Linked DNA regions of Mariniflexile sp. TRM1-10. Each later gene encodes a partner of the first gene's protein in a complex. Links are inferred from orthologs where the notes say so. Each region holds a gene or a part of one and is shown in the gene's direction. Other genes may lie near its edges.

What was found.
Region 2: the proteins of accB (region 1) and accD are in contact, whole or in part, in a solved structure (PDB 8UXZ), measured with the Escherichia coli proteins. The link is inferred for Mariniflexile sp. TRM1-10 from one-to-one orthologs.

Annotation. Positions count from the first base shown.
Region 1 is NZ_CP022985.1:1,832,704-1,843,932, forward strand. Bases 5,078-7,765 are described here. They hold accB (acetyl-CoA carboxylase biotin carboxyl carrier protein), read left to right. Parts: upstream 5,078-6,025; coding sequence 6,026-6,505; downstream 6,506-7,765. Other genes in these bases: CJ739_RS07905 (beta-ketoacyl-ACP synthase III), read left to right, coding at 5,078-6,003; accC (acetyl-CoA carboxylase biotin carboxylase subunit), read left to right, coding at 6,551-7,765. In the rest of the region: CJ739_RS07865 (RHS repeat domain-containing protein), read left to right, coding at 1-293; CJ739_RS07870 (hypothetical protein), read left to right, coding at 302-709; CJ739_RS07875 (transposase), read left to right, coding at 814-1,395; CJ739_RS07880 (Fjoh_0651 family PID-CTERM protein), read left to right, coding at 1,928-2,131; CJ739_RS07885 (riboflavin synthase), read right to left, coding at 2,128-2,724; 4-hydroxythreonine-4-phosphate dehydrogenase PdxA, read left to right, coding at 2,949-3,995; CJ739_RS07895 (YceD family protein), read left to right, coding at 4,069-4,608; rpmF (50S ribosomal protein L32), read left to right, coding at 4,618-4,821; more of CJ739_RS07905, read left to right, coding at 5,002-5,077; more of accC, read left to right, coding at 7,766-7,903; CJ739_RS07920 (NAD(P)/FAD-dependent oxidoreductase), read left to right, coding at 8,092-9,213; mtgA (monofunctional biosynthetic peptidoglycan transglycosylase), read left to right, coding at 9,206-9,889; CJ739_RS07930 (3-oxoacyl-ACP synthase), read left to right, coding at 9,893-10,354; CJ739_RS07935 (ABC transporter ATP-binding protein), read right to left, coding at 10,376-11,229. UniProt on the Escherichia coli protein: This protein is a component of the acetyl coenzyme A carboxylase complex; first, biotin carboxylase catalyzes the carboxylation of the carrier protein and then the transcarboxylase transfers the carboxyl group to form malonyl-CoA.
Region 2 is NZ_CP022985.1:588,581-596,271, forward strand. The notes cover bases 1-2,881. They hold accD (acetyl-CoA carboxylase, carboxyltransferase subunit beta), read left to right. Parts: upstream 1-952; coding sequence 953-1,810; downstream 1,811-2,881. Other genes in these bases: fbaA (class II fructose-bisphosphate aldolase), read left to right, coding at 1-661; CJ739_RS02810 (sensor histidine kinase), read right to left, coding at 2,101-2,881. In the rest of the region: more of CJ739_RS02810, read right to left, coding at 2,882-3,198; rpsO (30S ribosomal protein S15), read left to right, coding at 3,530-3,799; CJ739_RS02820 (polyribonucleotide nucleotidyltransferase), read left to right, coding at 3,956-6,226; CJ739_RS02825 (hypothetical protein), read right to left, coding at 6,470-6,985; CJ739_RS02830 (hypothetical protein), read right to left, coding at 7,025-7,691.

The DNA of each region.
Region 1 (11,229 bases):
ATTTAGAGTTGAATACTGGGTTTGGAGGTTCTTTTTATGGTTTAAACGTTGATTTGAGTGTTACTGGTAGTGAAATAAATGATAAGGGTGAAACTCGACCAAATGGAGGGCTCCAAAAATTAATATTGAATGGAAATGCTGGATTTACATCTTTGTTGCAAGTTGGTGTTGAAACAGATTTATTCAAACAAAATTCAACACAAATTTATAGGCAACATGGTTTAGGTGCTGCTATAGGAGCAGGTGTGGTTGTAGAATTTGGAGTAGGAGTAAAAAAAGAGATTTTTAAATAATTTAGTGTATGAGTAAAAAGGTAAATTTGTCATTTAAAGAAGGAAGAACATTTCTTTATATTATCACTGTTGGTATCTTGTTTATTTTGATAATAATTTCTATTATATTATATAATAGAGAAAAATATTTTGATTTAGTTTTGTTATTACTTTTATCGGTAGCTGTTATATTATTTGTTCTACTTTATTTGTTGAAAATAAATAAGCTCAATAATATTTCTTTTGATGAGCAATTTGTTTATGTTAACTTTCAAGAAAAAGTATTCAAAAGATCAGAGATAGAAGATATTAAATACTATTTTTTTGCTGCAAGTTTTATTAAGTTTAAAAGTGATAATAAAAAATATTATTTTTTATTAGAACAAAACGAATTGTTTTCTAGAAAAAAGAAGTATATTTTGACGCCCCCCCGCTAGCGCTCGTTTGTAACGAGTGCCGTACAGAGTAAGGCAAACAAAAGCCATAATAAAAACAATAAAGCTATTCCAAATATTTAGAATAGCTTTTTGTATTTTTCAGTATGAGTAGAAAATATAAATTTCATAACAAGGCGGGCTTATATTTTGTATCGTTCGCTACAGTATATTGGCTTGACGTTTTTACAAGACACGTTTATTTTAATGTTTTGGCAGACAGCATTCATTATTGCAGAGCGGAAAAGGGTATGGAAGTCTATGCCTATTGTTTTATGCCCAGCCATGCCTGTCCTGAGCTAGGTCGAAGGGTTCATTTTATATTTCGGTCAAGCAACGAGCAACCCATGGAATTGTTACAAGCATTTAAAAAGCATACGGCAAAAAAAGTAATAGAAGCCATTGAAAATAACCCACAGGAAAGCAGAAAAGAATGGCTTTTATGGATGTTTGAGCGAGCGGGTAAGAAACAAGGTAATGTAAGCAAATATCAATTTTGGCAGCATCATAATAAACCTATAGAATTATGGAGTGAATCGGTTGTAAAACAAAAAATAGATTACATACATAACAATCCAGTTGAAAATGGTTTTGTAACAAACCCTGTAGAATGGAAATACTCTAGTGCCAGAAACTATCAAGATGACAGTACGATTTTAGAAATAGACGATGCTGGATTTTTTGGTTAGTTGTTAAAGGGCACTCGTTACAAACGAGCGCTAGCAGAGGCGAAGTCGGGAGACTTCGCACAGCAACCCAACTTCGCACAACAACCCAACTTTAAAGAATGTCTATTTTTTGAAGGAACACTTCGGGGAGCTGTCAGATAGAACACCCTTTATAATCATCTTCGGGTATGTGAACGCTATTCTCATGGGTGTTTTGTGTAAATTGACTTTTTGCGGTCAATCTATATCAAGGGCGTATATTTAAAACAGTAAAACTTAATTGAGGTCTTATCTTTTTAAAGTGCTATTTGTTTAATAATCAATATAAATCAATCTTTTTTTAATTTCTTTTCTGTACTATATTTATATATATTTGCTACGATAATAAAAAATGAGGGATTATTTTTTTCATATCAGATAGATACTTTTTTTACAATAGTATCGTTTATAATAGTAGAATAATTGCATTTTGTCGAATATTTTGGACGATTAACGAACATTTTTTCGCAATGTAATTATTTTGCTTATTCGGTTTTTTATACCTTTGTATACCATGATAATACAAAACAAAAGAATAGTTGTCTCAATCTTATTTGTATTAATAAGTGTTGTATGTGCTGCCCAAACTGGAGGTGATCCGCCGCCGCCTGGGCCGCCGCCGCCTGGGTTGCCCATAGATGGCGGTGTGCTATTAGGTGTTTGTGTTGGTTTGCTTTATGGGGCTAAAAAACTCTTATTTAAAAAAAACAACGGTTAGTTAAGCGTTCTAAGCTCTAAAAGTCTAGATACATATTTTCCTAAAACATCAAACTCTAAATTTACTACGGTGCCTTTTTTAAAGGTGTTAAAGTTTGTGTGGTTATAGGTATAAGGTATAATGGCAACACTAAAGCTGTCTTTTTTTGAATTTATAACCGTTAAACTTGTTCCGTTTATGGTTATCGAGCCTTTTTCAATGGTAATATTATTAAGAGAAGCATCATAATCAAAAGAAAACATCCAACTTCCATTAGTTTCTTCAACATGGGTACAAACTGCTGTTTGGTCCACATGTCCCTGCACCATATGGCCATCAAGTCGGTCACCTAGTTTCATGGCGCGTTCTAAATTTATTTGGTCACCAATTTTAAGAGTGCTTAAATTGGTTTTATTTAGGGTTTCCTTTATGGCGGTAACAGTATATTCATTGCTGTTAATGGCAACAACCGTTAAACAAATCCCGTTATGTGCGACACTTTGGTCAATTTTTAATTCGGGGGTCATGGTACTTTTTACAGTGATATGAAGGTTGTCTAATTCTGTTTTTAAATTAGAAACGGTTCCAATATCTTCAATTATTCCAGTAAACATAGTATTGTTTGTTTATTTAACTAAATTTGTAATTCCAAATGAATTTCAAGGGGTTATTAATTTGAGTTATTTTTTGTTCAGATAAAATAGAAAATTTAAACATAGTCTCAGTTATGGTTATATTTTATATGGACATACTGATTAAAAAGAAACAAATTTAATAGACTATTTTGGTATTTATTTGGAATAAATATCAAAATTACAAACAAAAGTTGTCATTCTTAATGAAGAAATCAGAAAATATAGTAGTTGGCATATCAATAGGTGATTTAAATGGCATTGGTGGAGAAATTGTTTTAAAAACATTTGAAGACTCTAGAATGTTAGAATTCTGTACACCAGTTATTTTTGCTTCGGCAAAAGCCATGAATTTTTTTAAAACACATTTTAATTCAGAAATCAATTTTAACAGCATTAACAATTTAAATCAACTCCTTTTTGGAAAGGTTAATGTATTTAATTGCTGGAATGAACCTGTAAATATTGAGTTTGGCAAAGAAGATGTTAAAATAGGAGCGTATGCCATTAAGTCTTTACAAATGGCAACAAAAGCACTTAAAGACGGTCAAATAGATGTTTTGGTTACTGCGCCTATAAATAAACACAATATACAGTCCGAAGCATTTAAATTTCCGGGGCATACCGATTATTTGGCCCAACAATTAGAAGGCGAAAGCCTTATGTTTATGGTAACCGACACATTAAGGGTTGGATTGCTAACAGACCATGTGCCCGTAAAAAATATTGTAGAGCACCTCTCCGAAGCTTTAATCATTAAAAAAATAAATGCTGTTTATAATTCACTTTTAAAAGACTTTAATATAGTTAGACCCAAAATAGCCGTTTTAGGTATTAATCCGCACACAGGCGATAATGGTGTTATTGGTAATGAAGACGATACGATTTTAAGACCAACACTTCAAAAAATCAAAGAAGAAGGTAAATTAGTGTTTGGACCGTATGCTGCCGATAGCTTTTTTGGCTCCAATAATTATAAAAATTTTGATGCCATTGTAGCCACCTATCACGATCAAGGCTTGATCCCATTTAAGACACTGTCTTTTGGTCAAGGCGTTAATTTTACTGCGGGGTTGAATAAAATTAGAACCTCTCCAGACCACGGAACAGCCTACGAAATTGCAGGAAAAGGGGTAGCAGACGAGAACTCTTTTAAGGAAGCTGTTTTTGCTGCTATTCAAATATTTAAAAATAGATTTGATTATGAAGAACTTACGTCAAACCCCTTGAAAAAATCAAATCAAAAGATGTAAACAAAAAAATGTTTATAAGTAATGTAGCTTAAATAAAAATTTATATATTTGCAGGCTCAAAATAGATGTGAGAATGAAGCCATTAAAAGAGTTTACAATCCCATTTGTAGGATTAAAGTTTGGAAAGCATCATTTTGAGTATAAAATTGAGAAAACGTTCTTTGAATATTTTGAGTATGAAGAGTTTAATGATGTAAATGTTAACGTAGATCTTGTATTGGACAAGAAAACTACGTTATTAGAATTAAACTTTAAAATTTCAGGATTTGTAAATGTTAATTGCGATTTAACAAACGAACCTTTCGATCAGACCATAAAAAATGAGTTCGATTTAGTGGTAAAGTTTGGAGATGAATACAATGATGAGTTTATTGATATTCTTATTGTACCTCACGGAACATACGAAATTAACATACAACAATATATTTACGAATTAATTGTACTTGCTGTACCAATTAAACGCGTACATCCTGGAGTTAAAGACGGAACTTTAGATTCCGATATACTTAAAAAGTTAGAAGAATTAAGCCCAAAGCTTAAGGAAGAAAAAGAAACTGAAGAGGAAACCGATCCTCGTTGGAATACATTAAAGAAACTATTAACGGATAAATAAACATAAAAAATGGCACATCCTAAGAGAAAAATCTCGAAAACAAGAAGAGATAAAAGAAGAACACATTACAAAGCAACTGCGCCACAGATTGCTACTTGTCCAACAACTGGTGAAGCACATTTATACCACAGAGCTCACTGGCACGAAGGAAAATTATATTACAGAGGTCAAGTGTTAATTGATAACTCTGAAGCTGTAGAAAACGTAGCATAAATTGTATGCACGCATATAATAAAACGCTCACATGTGAGCGTTTTTTTTATGATATGCTTTTTCTAAAGGACAAAAACACGTAATTTGCACAATGTTTCGTCAAATTTTAGTAGTTTTCGCGACATTTTGAGCGTTTTTGTTCAATTTTAATGATTTTTTGATCAATTTAACTATAAAGTTATGGGAAAAATCTCAGCAGCAATAACCGCTGTTGGTGCTTATGTGCCAGAATACGTATTAACCAATCAAATTCTTGAAACATTGGTTGATACTAATGATGAATGGATAACTTCTAGAACAGGAATAAAAGAGCGTCGAATTCTTAAAGACGAAGGAAAAGGAACTTCTTACTTAGCTATTAAAGCAGGACAAGACCTTATTAATAAAAAAGGCATAGACCCTAAAACTATTGAACTTGTTATTGTTGCAACCGCAACTCCAGATATGAAAGCGGCCTCAACGGCTTCTTTTACGGCTACCGAAATAGGTGCAGTAAATGCATTTTCATTCGATATGGATGCTGCATGTTCTAGTTTTTTGTACGGTATGTCCGTAGCAGCCAGTTATATTGAATCTGGCCGTTATAAAAATGTATTGTTAATTGGAGCCGATAAAATGTCTTCAATTATCAATTATAAAGACCGAGCCACTTGTATTATTTTTGGTGACGGAGCAGGAGCCGTTTTATTCGAACCTAATGAAGAAGGTTTGGGACTTCAGGATGAATATCTAAGAAGTGACGGAACAGGTCGGGAGTTTTTACAGGCTACCTACGGAGGTTCTTCATTTCCAATAACCCCAGAAGCCATAGAAAAAGGGGGGCAGTATGCTTTTCAAGAAGGGAAAACAGTATTTAAAAATGCGGTATTCAACATGGCAGATGCCACTGTAAAAATATTAGAGCGTAATAATTTAACAAAAGAGGATGTTGATTGGTTGGCTGCGCATCAAGCAAATAAGCGTATTATTGACGCTACTGCACAACGCATCGAATTGGAAGAAGAGAAAGTAATGATTAATATTCACAAGTATGGTAATACGACTTCTGCTACGTTACCATTACTATTAAGTGACTATGAATCACAACTTAAAAAAGGAGATAATATAATTTTTGCCGCTTTTGGAGGCGGATTTAATTGGGGTGCCATTTATTTAAAATGGGCATATAATTCAGTAAACTAACCATTAACTAATTAGTAAGATTATGGATATTAAAGAAATTCAAAACTTAATCAAGTTTGTTGCCAAATCAGGGGCAAGCGAGGTTAAACTAGAAATGGATGATATTAAAATCACCATAAAAACAGGATCAGATTCAGAAACAACAGCAGTGCATTATGCGCCTGTAGCGGCTCAAATGCCACAAATGGCAGTGCCAGTTTCTGAAGCAAAACCAACCGCGGAACCTTCTGCGTCCGTTGCTCCAGCAACAGAAGATTCAAAATACATCACTATAAAATCGCCAATTATTGGAACTTTTTATAGAAAACCATCTCCAGATAAGCCATTATTTGTAGAGGTTGGACAAACCATTGCTGAAGGCGATGTGCTTTGTATTATAGAAGCTATGAAACTTTTCAATGAAATCGAATCTGAAGTTTCAGGTAAAATAGTTAAAATATTAGTTGACGATTCTTCACCTGTTGAATTCGATCAACCATTATTTTTAGTAGATCCATCTTAATTAATTCAGAATTCAGAATTCTGAATTCATAATTTTTATAAAATTATGTTTAAAAAAGTATTGATTGCCAATAGAGGGGAAATAGCATTGCGTGTTATTAGAACCTGTAAAGAAATGGGCATAAAAACAGTTGCTGTTTACTCTACAGCCGATGCAGAAAGTTTGCACGTTAAATTTGCAGACGAAGCCGTTTGTATAGGACCTCCATCTAGTAGTTTGTCTTATTTAAAAATATCCAATATTATTGCGGCGGCTGAGATTACTAATGCAGACGCTATTCACCCTGGTTATGGGTTTTTATCTGAAAATGCTAAATTTTCAAAGATATGTGAAGAACACGGTATAAAATTTATTGGTGCTTCTCCAGAAATGATTGACAGAATGGGAGACAAAGCCAATGCAAAATCTACCATGATTGCTGCAGGCGTACCTTGTGTTCCAGGAAGCGAAGGGGTTATAAAGTCATTTGAAGAATGTGAAAAAGTAGCCAAAAAAACCGGCTATCCAGTTATGCTTAAGGCATCTGCCGGTGGTGGTGGAAAAGGTATGCGTGCCGTTTGGAAACCGGAAAACTTAAAAGATGCTTGGGATTCTGCACGTCAAGAAAGTAAAGCGGCTTTTGGGAATGACGATATGTACATGGAAAAACTTATTGAAGAGCCAAGACATATTGAAATCCAAATTGTGGGAGACTCTACTGGAAGAGCATGTCATTTATCGGAAAGAGATTGTTCTATCCAACGTCGCCATCAAAAACTAACCGAAGAAACACCTTCACCATTTATGACCGATGAACTTCGTGAAAAAATGGGAAAAGCCGCAGTTAAAGCAGCAGAATATATTAAATACGAAGGTGCAGGAACCATCGAGTTTTTAGTAGATAAGCACCGTAATTTCTACTTTATGGAGATGAATACGCGTATTCAGGTAGAACACCCCATTACAGAACAAGTTATCGATTTCGATTTAATTCGTGAACAAATTCTTGTGGCTGCAGGAGTGCCAATTTCTGGTAAAAATTATTTACCAAAATTACATTCCATCGAGTGTCGTATTAATGCTGAAGACCCGTTTAATGGTTTCCGTCCATCACCAGGAACCATCACAACGTTACATGCCCCAGGAGGTCATGGTGTGCGTTTAGACACCCACGTGTATGCAGGTTATACCATTCCGCCAAATTACGATTCTATGATTGCCAAGTTAATCACAACGGCGCAAACCAGAGAAGAAGCCATCAATAAAATGAAGCGTGCTTTAGACGAATTCGTAATAGAAGGTGTAAAAACCACCATTCCATTCCACAGACAATTAATGGAGCATCCAGATTATTTAGCTGGAAATTATACCACTAAATTTATGGAAGATTTTGTTATAGAAAAACAAGTTGAAGAATAAATAGTAAAGACTCCGCAAGCAATTTCGGAGTTTTTTTATGGTGTTCCTTTTGCTTTTTTTAAAGTTACAAAGTTACAAAGTTGCAGAGTTGCAAAGCTAAAGAGATTATAATTTCAAAGTTGGTTCAAAAAAACCATCAACCAACAACCATCAACCAACAACCATCAACCATCAACCATCAACCAAAAATGACTCTCTCTTACTGGGAAATAAAATCATGGTTTACCAACATAGATTTCACTATTGTTGGGAGCGGTATTGTGGGATTAAGTTGTGCCTTACGGTTAAAAGACCAATTCCCTAAAGCCAACATATTAATATTGGAAAAAGGTATGTTGCCACAAGGTGCCAGCACAAAAAATGCAGGATTTGCCTGTTTTGGTAGCCTTAGTGAAATACTTGATGACCTAAAATCGCATTCAGAAGAAGAGGTTTTTAATCTGGTAAAAAAGCGTGTGAATGGTTTACAGCTGTTAAAAGAAACTTTGGGTGAGCGCGCTATAAATTATCAAAACTATGGTGGATATGAGTTGTTTTTAAATGATGATGATTTGTTTGAAGCATGTCTTTCAAAACAAGTAGACATCAATAGATTGCTTCAACCTATATTTAAAAAGGATGTTTTCAGCATGAAACCAAACAGTTTTCATTTTAAAAAGGTAAAAGAGCATTATATTTTTAATCCGTTTGAAGGACAGATAGATACAGGAAAGATGATGGAAGCTCTCCTTCAAAAAGCACAATCAAAAGGTATCAAAATATTAAATAACATAACGGTTGAAGGCTTTTCAGAAGCTGTCGATTCAGTAAAAATAAAAACCAATTCGGTCGAGTTTTCAACATCAAAACTATGTATTGCTACTAATGGTTTTGCAACGCAACTTATAAAAGAAGATGTAAAGCCAGCACGGGCACAAGTGCTCATTACAAAACCTATAGATAATCTCCATATAAAAGGCACGTTTCATTTAGACAAAGGTTTTTATTATTTTAGAAACATTGATAATCGAATTTTGTTAGGTGGTGGCAGAAACCTAGATTTTAAAGGTGAAGAAACAACCGATTTTGCTCAAACCTATATTATTCAAAACAAATTGGAAAGTATACTAAAAACGGTTATTTTACCTGAAATTCCGTTTGAAATTGAACAAAGGTGGAGTGGTATTATGGGCGTTGGAAAACTAAAAAATACTATTGTAAAATCATTGGGTAATCATGTATATTGCGGTGTAAAACTCGGCGGTATGGGAATTGCCATTGGGAGTTTGGTAGGAAAGGAATTAGCACAATTAATAGCATATCATGATTAGAAAATTATTTAGGTTTTTATTTAAAGGGCTCCTTTGGTTTTTTGCAATTTCTATAGGATTGGTTATTGTATTTAAGTGGATGCCCATTCCTGTTACCCCACTCATGGTTATACGAACCGTTGAACAAAAAATAGATGGAAAAGATATCGTTTGGAAACACGATTGGGAATCTATAGACCACATCTCCAAAAACTTGCAATTAGCAGTGATTTGTAGCGAAGATCAAAACTTTTTAAACCATCATGGGTTTGATATGAAAGCCATTGAAAAAGCGCTCATATACAACAAAAAAGGCAAGCGTACCAGAGGCGCAAGTACCATTAGCCAACAAACAGCAAAAAACGTTTTTTTGTGGCCACAGCGTAGTTGGTTACGTAAAGGCTTAGAGGCTTATTTTACGTTTTTAATAGAATTAATTTGGTCTAAAGAGCGTATTATGGAAGTCTATTTAAACAGCATTGAAATGGGTAACGGTATTTATGGTGCCGAAGCCGCAGCGCAACATTGGTTTAAAAGATCGGCTGCCAATTTACGTCAACAAGAAGCTGCTGCCATTGCCGCCATTCTGCCTAGTCCGTTACGATACAGAGCTAATCCTGCAACCAATTATATTCAAGGTAGAAAGAATTGGATAACACGTCAAATGCGCTTTTTTGGTCCTTTAAATTACGATTAAGCTATGGCTTCGAGTTTAGAAATTAAAAAAGAGCTGTATGTACAATGCTTTGATTTTGTTGAAAACAGATTTAATACGATTCAAAATACTATTAACGAAATACAGGAATCTTTAACCTCTGAAACCAAAAGTAGTGCTGGTGATAAACACGAAACAGGTAGGGCGATGCTGCAATTGGAACGTGAAAAAGCAGGAAGTCAATTGGCGGAAATTCAAAAAACCAAAGAAAGCCTATCGAAGATACAAATTTCAAATACTTCAGAATTTATTGGTTTGGGATCTGTTGTTTACACCAATAAAAGCAACTATTTTATTGCTATAAGTGCCGGTGAACTAAAAGTAGATAACGACGTATTTTATGCTATTTCGCCCCATACGCCTATTGGGCAATTGCTTATGGGAAAAACAGTGGGGAATGCGGTTGTTTTTAGGGAGCAACAGTTTAAAATTGAAAAGATATTTTAGAACTCATCTTGACTTTTTAGATTATTTTAATACAGAAAGACAAATATTTAATTTTTTATCTAAATCAATATCACTTTCAAAAAACACCATTTTACCATTCAAATCGGCTTCAATTAAGTAATAACTTCCTTTAAAATAAGCGTGTTTAACCGTTGCTTTTAAGTTTGAATTTTCGACTAATTTCAATTGATTTGCATAGACAATGCCATAATTTTCTATATCATTAAACTCATCAAAAAATGAAGCAATCAATTTGTTTTGTGGGTTCTTGTATAGTTGTTCAGGAGTGCCTTTTGCCATAATTTTGGCATCGTGCAATACGATCATCTGATCAGAAAATGAAAGCACGTCATCTTTATCGTGTGTAGCGACAATACAAGTGATATGTTTTTCTTTCAGATATTTAAAAAGACTTCGGCGTAGCGATTGTTTTTTGAAATTATCAATATGGCTAAAAGGTTCATCGAGTAGCAATACCTCGGGTTGTTTCGCAATGGCTTTTGCTATAGCAACCCGTTGCTTTTGTCCGCCGCTTAATTCTTTCGCTTTTGTATTGGCATAGGACTGTAGCTCTACCACTTCCAGCAACTCTTTTATGCGCGCTTGTTTTTCATCAGGATAAAAATTAGAAAGAAACGCACCAATATTTTCGGCGACTGTAATAAAAGGCATCAAATCGAATTCCTGAGCCACGTATTTCATGAATTCAGGACCAACGATGAGGTTGTGTTTTGGACCTAATATTTCCTTGTCTTTCCAAAAAATCTGACCTTCATTTAAATCGTAAGTCCCGTAAAGTAATTTTAGAAGCGTACTTTTTCCTGAACCACTTTCACCTATAATGGCAAAATGTTCACCTGTTTTAACAGAGAAAT
Region 2 (7,691 bases), 1.2 Mb from region 1 along the record:
TTCTCACATGATTGACCTTTCGGAAGAACCCATCGAAGAAAACATAGAAATATGCAAAACCTATTTAGAACGTATGAGCAAAATGGGGATGACATTAGAAATTGAATTGGGGATTACAGGTGGTGAAGAAGACGGTGTAGATAATAGTGATGTAGATGATTCTAAATTATATACACAACCAGAAGAAGTTGCCTATGCATACGAAGAATTAAGTAAAGTAAGCGACCAGTTTACTATTGCTGCAGCTTTCGGTAACGTACACGGCGTATACAAACCAGGAAACGTAAAATTAACACCAAAAATCTTGAAAAACTCTCAAGATTATATTTCTAAAAAATACGGTGTAGGTCATAACCATATTGATTTTGTATTCCATGGTGGTTCAGGTTCTACAGTTGAAGAAATTCGTGAAGGTATTAGCTACGGTGTTATTAAAATGAATATAGATACCGATTTACAATATGCCTTTATGAGTGGTATTCGTGACTATATGAACAGTAAAAAAGATTATTTACAAGGACAAATTGGAAACCCTGAAGGCTCTGATGTTCCTAACAAAAAATACTACGACCCACGTGTTTGGTTACGTTCGGGCGAAGTCACTTTTATTGAGCGTTTAAAAAAGGCTTTCGAAGACCTTAATAATGTAAATACACTATAAAATAGAGTTGTTATGTATATAAAATCCTGCTTCACGCAGGATTTTTTCATTTCTAAGCAATAAAAAAATTAAAAAAATTCAATTAATAAAAACAGAATGGCTTTACTACTAAATTAAAATAAAGCCTTAATTTTGTAGTCAGGCTTTTTGCTTTATCATTTTTGATTTTACACATAACGTGTTTGTTAAAAAAGAATCTAGCAACTATCCTTAACGAAAATACCGATGTACAAAATTTTTTAAATCTAAAATTGTAAATCGTAAATCTAAAATCGTAAATCATAAATCACTATGTCTTGGTTTAAAAGAAAAACAAAAGGAATAACAACAACAACAGAGGAAAAAAAAGACACCCCTAGGGGTCTTTGGTACAAATCTCCAACTGGAAAAATTGTCGATACAGATGAACTTGAAAAAAACTTTTATGTAAGTCCGGAAGATGGATACCACGTTCGAATAGGAAGTAAAGAATACTTCGAAATTCTTTTTGATGATAATAAATTTAAAGAGCTGGACGCTAATTTAGAATCTAAAGACCCATTAAAATTTGTTGACACTAAAAAATATCCAGACCGTTTAAAAGCTGCCCAAGAAAAAACCAAATTAAAAGACGCTATTAGAGTAGGCGTTGGCAAATCTAAAGGAAAAGACTTGGTCGTTGCTTGTATGGATTTTGCATTTATTGGTGGCTCTATGGGAAGTGTTGTTGGTGAAAAAATTGCACGTGCTGCAGATTATTCATTAAAAAACAACATTCCACTAATGGTCATTTCTAAATCTGGTGGTGCCCGTATGATGGAGGCAGCTTTATCGCTTATGCAATTAGCAAAAACATCTGTAAAGTTAGCACAATTAGCAGATGCTGGCATTCCATACATATCATTATGTACCGACCCAACAACTGGTGGTACTACAGCATCGTTTGCCATGTTGGGAGATATTAATATTGCAGAACCAGGTGCTTTAATTGGGTTTGCAGGCCCTCGTGTAGTAAAAGATACGACTGGCAAGGATTTACCTGAAGGTTTTCAAACCTCAGAGTTTTTATTGGAACACGGTTTCTTAGATTTTATTACACTAAGAAAAGATTTAAAAACCAAAGTAAATCAGTATTTGGATTTAATTTTAAATCAGCCTTTAAGAACATAAATATTAACACATTACAATAAACTACCTCGTAGATTTAAAAAATTTACGAGGTAGTTTGTATAAGTAACTAAGTTGAATGGAGAATTAATGTAAAAATAGATAGAATTCATCTTGACTTCTCTATTTCCTAAAACCTGCCTGCCGGCAGGCAGGAATGGCTAAAATTCGTCCATAGTTTATTTCTTTTTTATGCTTAGCTCCGCCTATGCCTTTCAAAAAGTGCATCATCCGTACAAATTTTATCTCATTTTCGGTTAAAAACAAAAATCAAGAAGAGTTCATAATTTTCTTTAACCTGCTTTCAAAAAAATCGAAAATGTTGTACCGACATCAACTTCACTTTTTACTTTTATATACCCTCCCAACGATTCAACATGATTTTTAGTAATAAAGAGTCCTACACCTAAAGCGTCTTTATTCTTATGAAAGGTTTTGTACATTTGAAATAACGTATTGCCAAATTTATCTAAATCGATTCCCAAACCATTATCTTCTATATGGAATATAACATATCCTTCTTGAATCTCACTGGATAGTTTAATAATGGTATCTCTTTTATCAGAACGGTATTTAACAGCATTCGTTAAAAAATTTAAAATAATACTATCCAAATACGCTGGGACAGCTTTAACATTATGATTCTCATTAACATCATTCTTAATTGTACAATGAATGTTTTTTGCCAATGCACTCACGTTATATATAGATTGATTAACATAATCATATAAATTAAGTACCTCAATATTACTTTCATCAATAGCTTTTATTTTGGCCACTTCTGCTAAATGCAAAACCGTTTGGTTTAAATTTATTACAGAACCTTTTAAAAGTTCAAAATTCTCATCTTCTGTTAGTTCATGCGATTCTTCTTCAAGAAACGTCACTAAAGTCATTAAGTTTGAAACATGGGTTCGTAAGTTATGGGTAATAATCTCTGCAAAGCTAGATAACCTACTATTTTGTTCCCTTGCTACATCTAGCATGATTTCTAATTGATTTCTGTCCGCTTTCCTTTTGGAAATATCATCAATTTGAGATATAATGTATAACGGTTCACCTTTAACATTCCTAACTATTGAGGCAGATAGCATGGCCCAAACTATGCTTCCGTCTTTATGAAAATAGCGCTTTTCCATTTGATAGTTTTCAGCCTCACCTTGAAGTAGTGATTCCACGCAACTTAAATTGGCATCTAAATCATCTTTATGGGTAATGTCTGTAAACGACATGTTATAAAGTTCCTCTTCAAAATACCCTAAAAAATTAGTAACACTTTTATTAACCTTTATCCATCGACCATCGAGACTCAAAATGGCTATTCCACCTCTAGCATAATTGAAAATATTTTCAAATAGTTTGTCTTTTACCAGACTTAGGTTTTTAGGCATCGTTATGAGGGAATAAAAAAATGGACTCTTAAGATACTGTTTAAGTTTTATCCTTTGGCTCTTTTATGTGCCTTTTTCCGCCATACTTCAGCTATTTTTCGGTCCATAGCTATGGCTATGAATCTCAAAATACCTTCGTCTAACAAAAAAATACCCTATAAAACATTCCAAAAACAAAATTTAAACAGTATCTAAATATAGTGATTTTTTTCGAAAATATTACTTTAAAAAAGAATTGCTACTTGTTATTATAAAATTAATTTATTCACTATATTTGCCGCTCGAAAGAAAGGCTTTCGTGTACATAAAAATTATTTACAACAATATTAGCATGTATTTAGATCAAAAAGAAAAAGAAGCCATCTTTACAAAACACGGTAAAGATGCAAAAGACACAGGTTCTGCAGAAGGACAAATTGCGTTATTCACTTACAGAATCAATCACTTAACTGAACACTTAAAAAAGAATCGTAAAGATTTTAACACCGAGCGTTCATTAGTAAAATTAGTAGGTAAAAGAAGAAGCTTACTAGATTACTTAACTAAGAAAGATATCTTAAGATATCGCGCGATAGTAAAAGAATTAGGATTAAGAAAATAAAAAAAAGAGGCTTTTTCAGCCTCTTTTTTGTTTTAAATATAACTCTGCGTAGAGTATAAACCCGTATTGAAGAAGCTTATTATAGTTTTTCATTGGTCACACAACAACTACACACAACAACACAACGACCATTGTTTAATTAGAATTAAAAAATTTATGATTCCAAAAGTTTTTAGAGAGGTCATTGACCTTGGTGATGGACGTACAATTTCCATCGAAACCGGAAAATTAGCAAAACAGGCGCACGGTTCTGTTGTTGTGCAATCTGGAAAATGTATGCTTTTGTGTACAGTTGTTTCCAACTACCAACAAAGTGATGTTGACTTTTTACCGTTAACGGTAGATTACAGAGAAAAATTTGCTGCTTCTGGACGTTATCCAGGAGGTTTCTTTAAAAGAGAAGCAAGACCCAGTGATGGCGAAGTATTAACAATGCGTTTAGTAGACCGTGTTTTACGTCCGTTATTCCCAAAAGATTACCATGCTGAAACCCAATTAATGATTCAGTTAATGTCTCATGATGAGGATGTGATGCCAGACGCTATGGCTGGATTAGCAGCTTCTGCAGCGATTCAATTATCTGACATTCCTTTTGAAACACCAATTTCTGAAGTTAGAGTAGGCCGTGTAGATGGTCAATTTATCATCAATCCAACAAGAGCACAATTAGCAGTTTCCGATATCGATATGGTTATTGGAGCATCCGCAGATTCTGTGATGATGGTTGAAGGTGAGATGAGTGAGATTTCTGAAGAAGAAATGGTTGAAGCCATTAAGTTTGCACACGAAGCCATTAAAGTACAATGTACTGCTCAAGTAAAATTAGCGGAAGCCTTTGGTAAAAAAGAAACTCGTGAATACGAACCAGAACGTGAAGATGAAGCATTAGCTAAAAAGGTAGAAGCTTTAACTTACGATAAAGTATATGCCGTAGCAAGAGCTGCATCGGCAAAACATGAGCGCAGTGCTGCTTTTGAAGCTATTAAAGAAGAAGTAAAAGCAACATTTACCGAAGAAGAATTGGCTGATTATGGAGGCATGGTTTCTAAATACTTCTATAAAGCTGAGAAAAAAGCGGTTAGAGATTTAACCTTGAATGAAGGCTTACGTTTAGATGGACGTAAAACAACAGACATCAGACCTATTTGGTGTGAAATCGATTATTTACCATCTACACATGGTTCATCAATCTTTACCCGTGGGGAAACTCAAGCCTTGGCAACAGTTACTTTAGGAACTTCAAGAGAAGCCAATCAAATAGATATGCCATCGTTTGAAGGAGAAGAGCGTTTCTATTTACACTATAACTTCCCTCCTTTTTCAACTGGTGAAGCGCGTCCAATAAGAGGAACGTCTCGTCGTGAAGTAGGTCATGGAAATTTAGCACAACGTGCCTTAAAAGGTATGGTACCTGCAGATTGTCCGTATACCGTAAGAATCGTGTCTGAAGTATTAGAATCAAACGGTTCGTCTTCTATGGCTACTGTTTGTGCTGGTACAATGGCATTAATGGATGCAGGCGTTCAAATTAAAAAACCAGTTTCAGGTATTGCCATGGGATTAATCTCTGATGCTGAAACAGGAAAATACGCCGTATTATCTGATATTTTAGGTGATGAAGACCACTTAGGAGATATGGACTTTAAAGTAACCGGTACTGCCGATGGTATTACTGCTTGCCAAATGGACATAAAAGTTAAAGGTCTTTCTTATGAAATTTTAGTAAATGCTCTTAAACAAGCACAAGCTGGACGTTTACATATTTTGGGCAAACTTACTGAAACCATTGCACAACCAAATGCAGATGTAAAAGCACATGCTCCTAAAATGATTACAAGAGTGATTCCTAATGCGTTTATTGGTGCCTTAATTGGTCCTGGTGGCAAAGTGATTCAAGAATTACAAAAAGCGACTAAAACAACCATCGTTATTAACGAGGATCCGATTACCGAAGAAGGTATTGTTGAAATTTTAGGAACCAATCAAGATGGTATTGATGCGGTTTTAGCTAAAATAGACTCGTTAATGTTTAAACCGGAAGTTGGTGGCACTTACGAAGTAAGAGTCATTAAAATGCTGGATTTTGGAGCTGTTGTAGAATATACGGAAGCACCAGGAAACGAGGTGTTATTACACGTAAGCGAACTAGCTTGGGAACGTACCGAAAATGTAACCGATGTGGTTAATATGGGCGATGTTTTCAATGTGAAGTATTTTGGTGTAGATCCAAAAACCCGTAAAGAAAAAGTATCCCGTAAAGCATTATTGGAAAAACCAGAAGGTTATGTAGCAAGACCACCAAGAGATAACAACGACCGTGGTGGACGTGATAACAGAGGTGGAAGTCGTGATAATCGCGGACGTGATAATCGTAGAGATGATCGTCGTGACGATAGAAGACCTAGAGAAGACAGAAAAGACGACTAAGTTTTTATAATCTTATAAATTTAAAACCTCACAAGATATTTTTTTGTGAGGTTTTTTAATTTAGAACTCATCTTGACTTTTTCTATTTCCTAAAACCTGCCTGCCGGCAGGCAGGAAGGGCTAAAATCCGTCCATATTTTGTTTCTTTTTTTATGCTTAGCTCTACTATGCCTTTCAAAAAGCGTCTCATCTGCACAGATTTTATCTCATTTTAGGTTAAACATAAAAAATAAAGATGAGTTCTTACTTAAACCTTTGCTCGCCTATTGTTTGCTGAAATAGACTCCAATTCACATCACTAGCATTAATAATAAAAGTTTCCGATTTTTTAAAAAAAGAAGTTATCCCGCCTACCCCTCCACCAACAAAGGCACCAGAAAGTCCTCCTATTAAACCGCCTTCAGCTGGTGTGTATGAAAAAACCCAATCATTTGGGTCTGAAGAAGAAGCTATTAAAACAGCTCCTAGAGCAGCCCCTGTTGCAGCACCAATAAGCACATTATTACCTGCTGCCCGTTTGGTTTTTATAAAACCAATTTCTCGTAAACTTATTTTCTCTTGTTTGCTACTCCCTTTTAGTTCCAGAAGTGAATCATTAATAAAAATTAGCGACCCCTTATTTATTTGCTTGCCTTCCAAATCATATACTCTAAGGTATATATTGCTTTTTTTTACTTCACTTTGAGCATAAGTGCCTGTACTAAATACCAAAACTATAGCCAAAGCCATTAGTCTGATTTGCTTTTTTAGTGTCTTCATGATTTTTTAAATTTATACAGTTAGTTATTATAATTAATTTTATTTGAGCTTATAAGTAAGTCCAATTTTAGAAGATTTAATGTCTCCTTCGCCTGTTTCAAAAATGGCATTAACGGAGTATTTATTAAGCCTCAATCCTAATGTTATACCACTAAATCCTGTGCTATCGCTATATAATTCCGTGTTTTTGTAATTCAACAAATCACCTAGATAAAAACCTAGAGTGAATGCTTCTTCATTAGAAATTTTAAACACATATTCTGAATATAAGTTGAAAGTGAACATAGATTTCTGATTGACAATAATCAGATTTCCGTCATTATTGGTAGTTAATTCAGATAATTTATCTTGATAAGGTCCAAATTCATTTAGATAAGCAAATTCCAAACCTATAAAACGCCAGTCTACTTTAGGTCTTGTATAAGTATAGTTTATTCCAGATTTAATATTAATGGTATAAAAAAGACTCTTTTCACCTTTAACAATTAGATCGCTATAGCCTTCCTTAAAATTATAAGCACCATAGGTTCCTCCCAATCCATAATAATAATTAAAAAACCTTCCCGTAGTATTTCTATGAATATTAATTGCTACTATAGTTTTAGTATCATTAAAACTATCATCCTCTTGCGAATGTTTTCCAAAACTAATGTCTCCAGATACATAGGTTGCGGTTGTTTTTTTATCTATAAAATGTTGTTTTTCG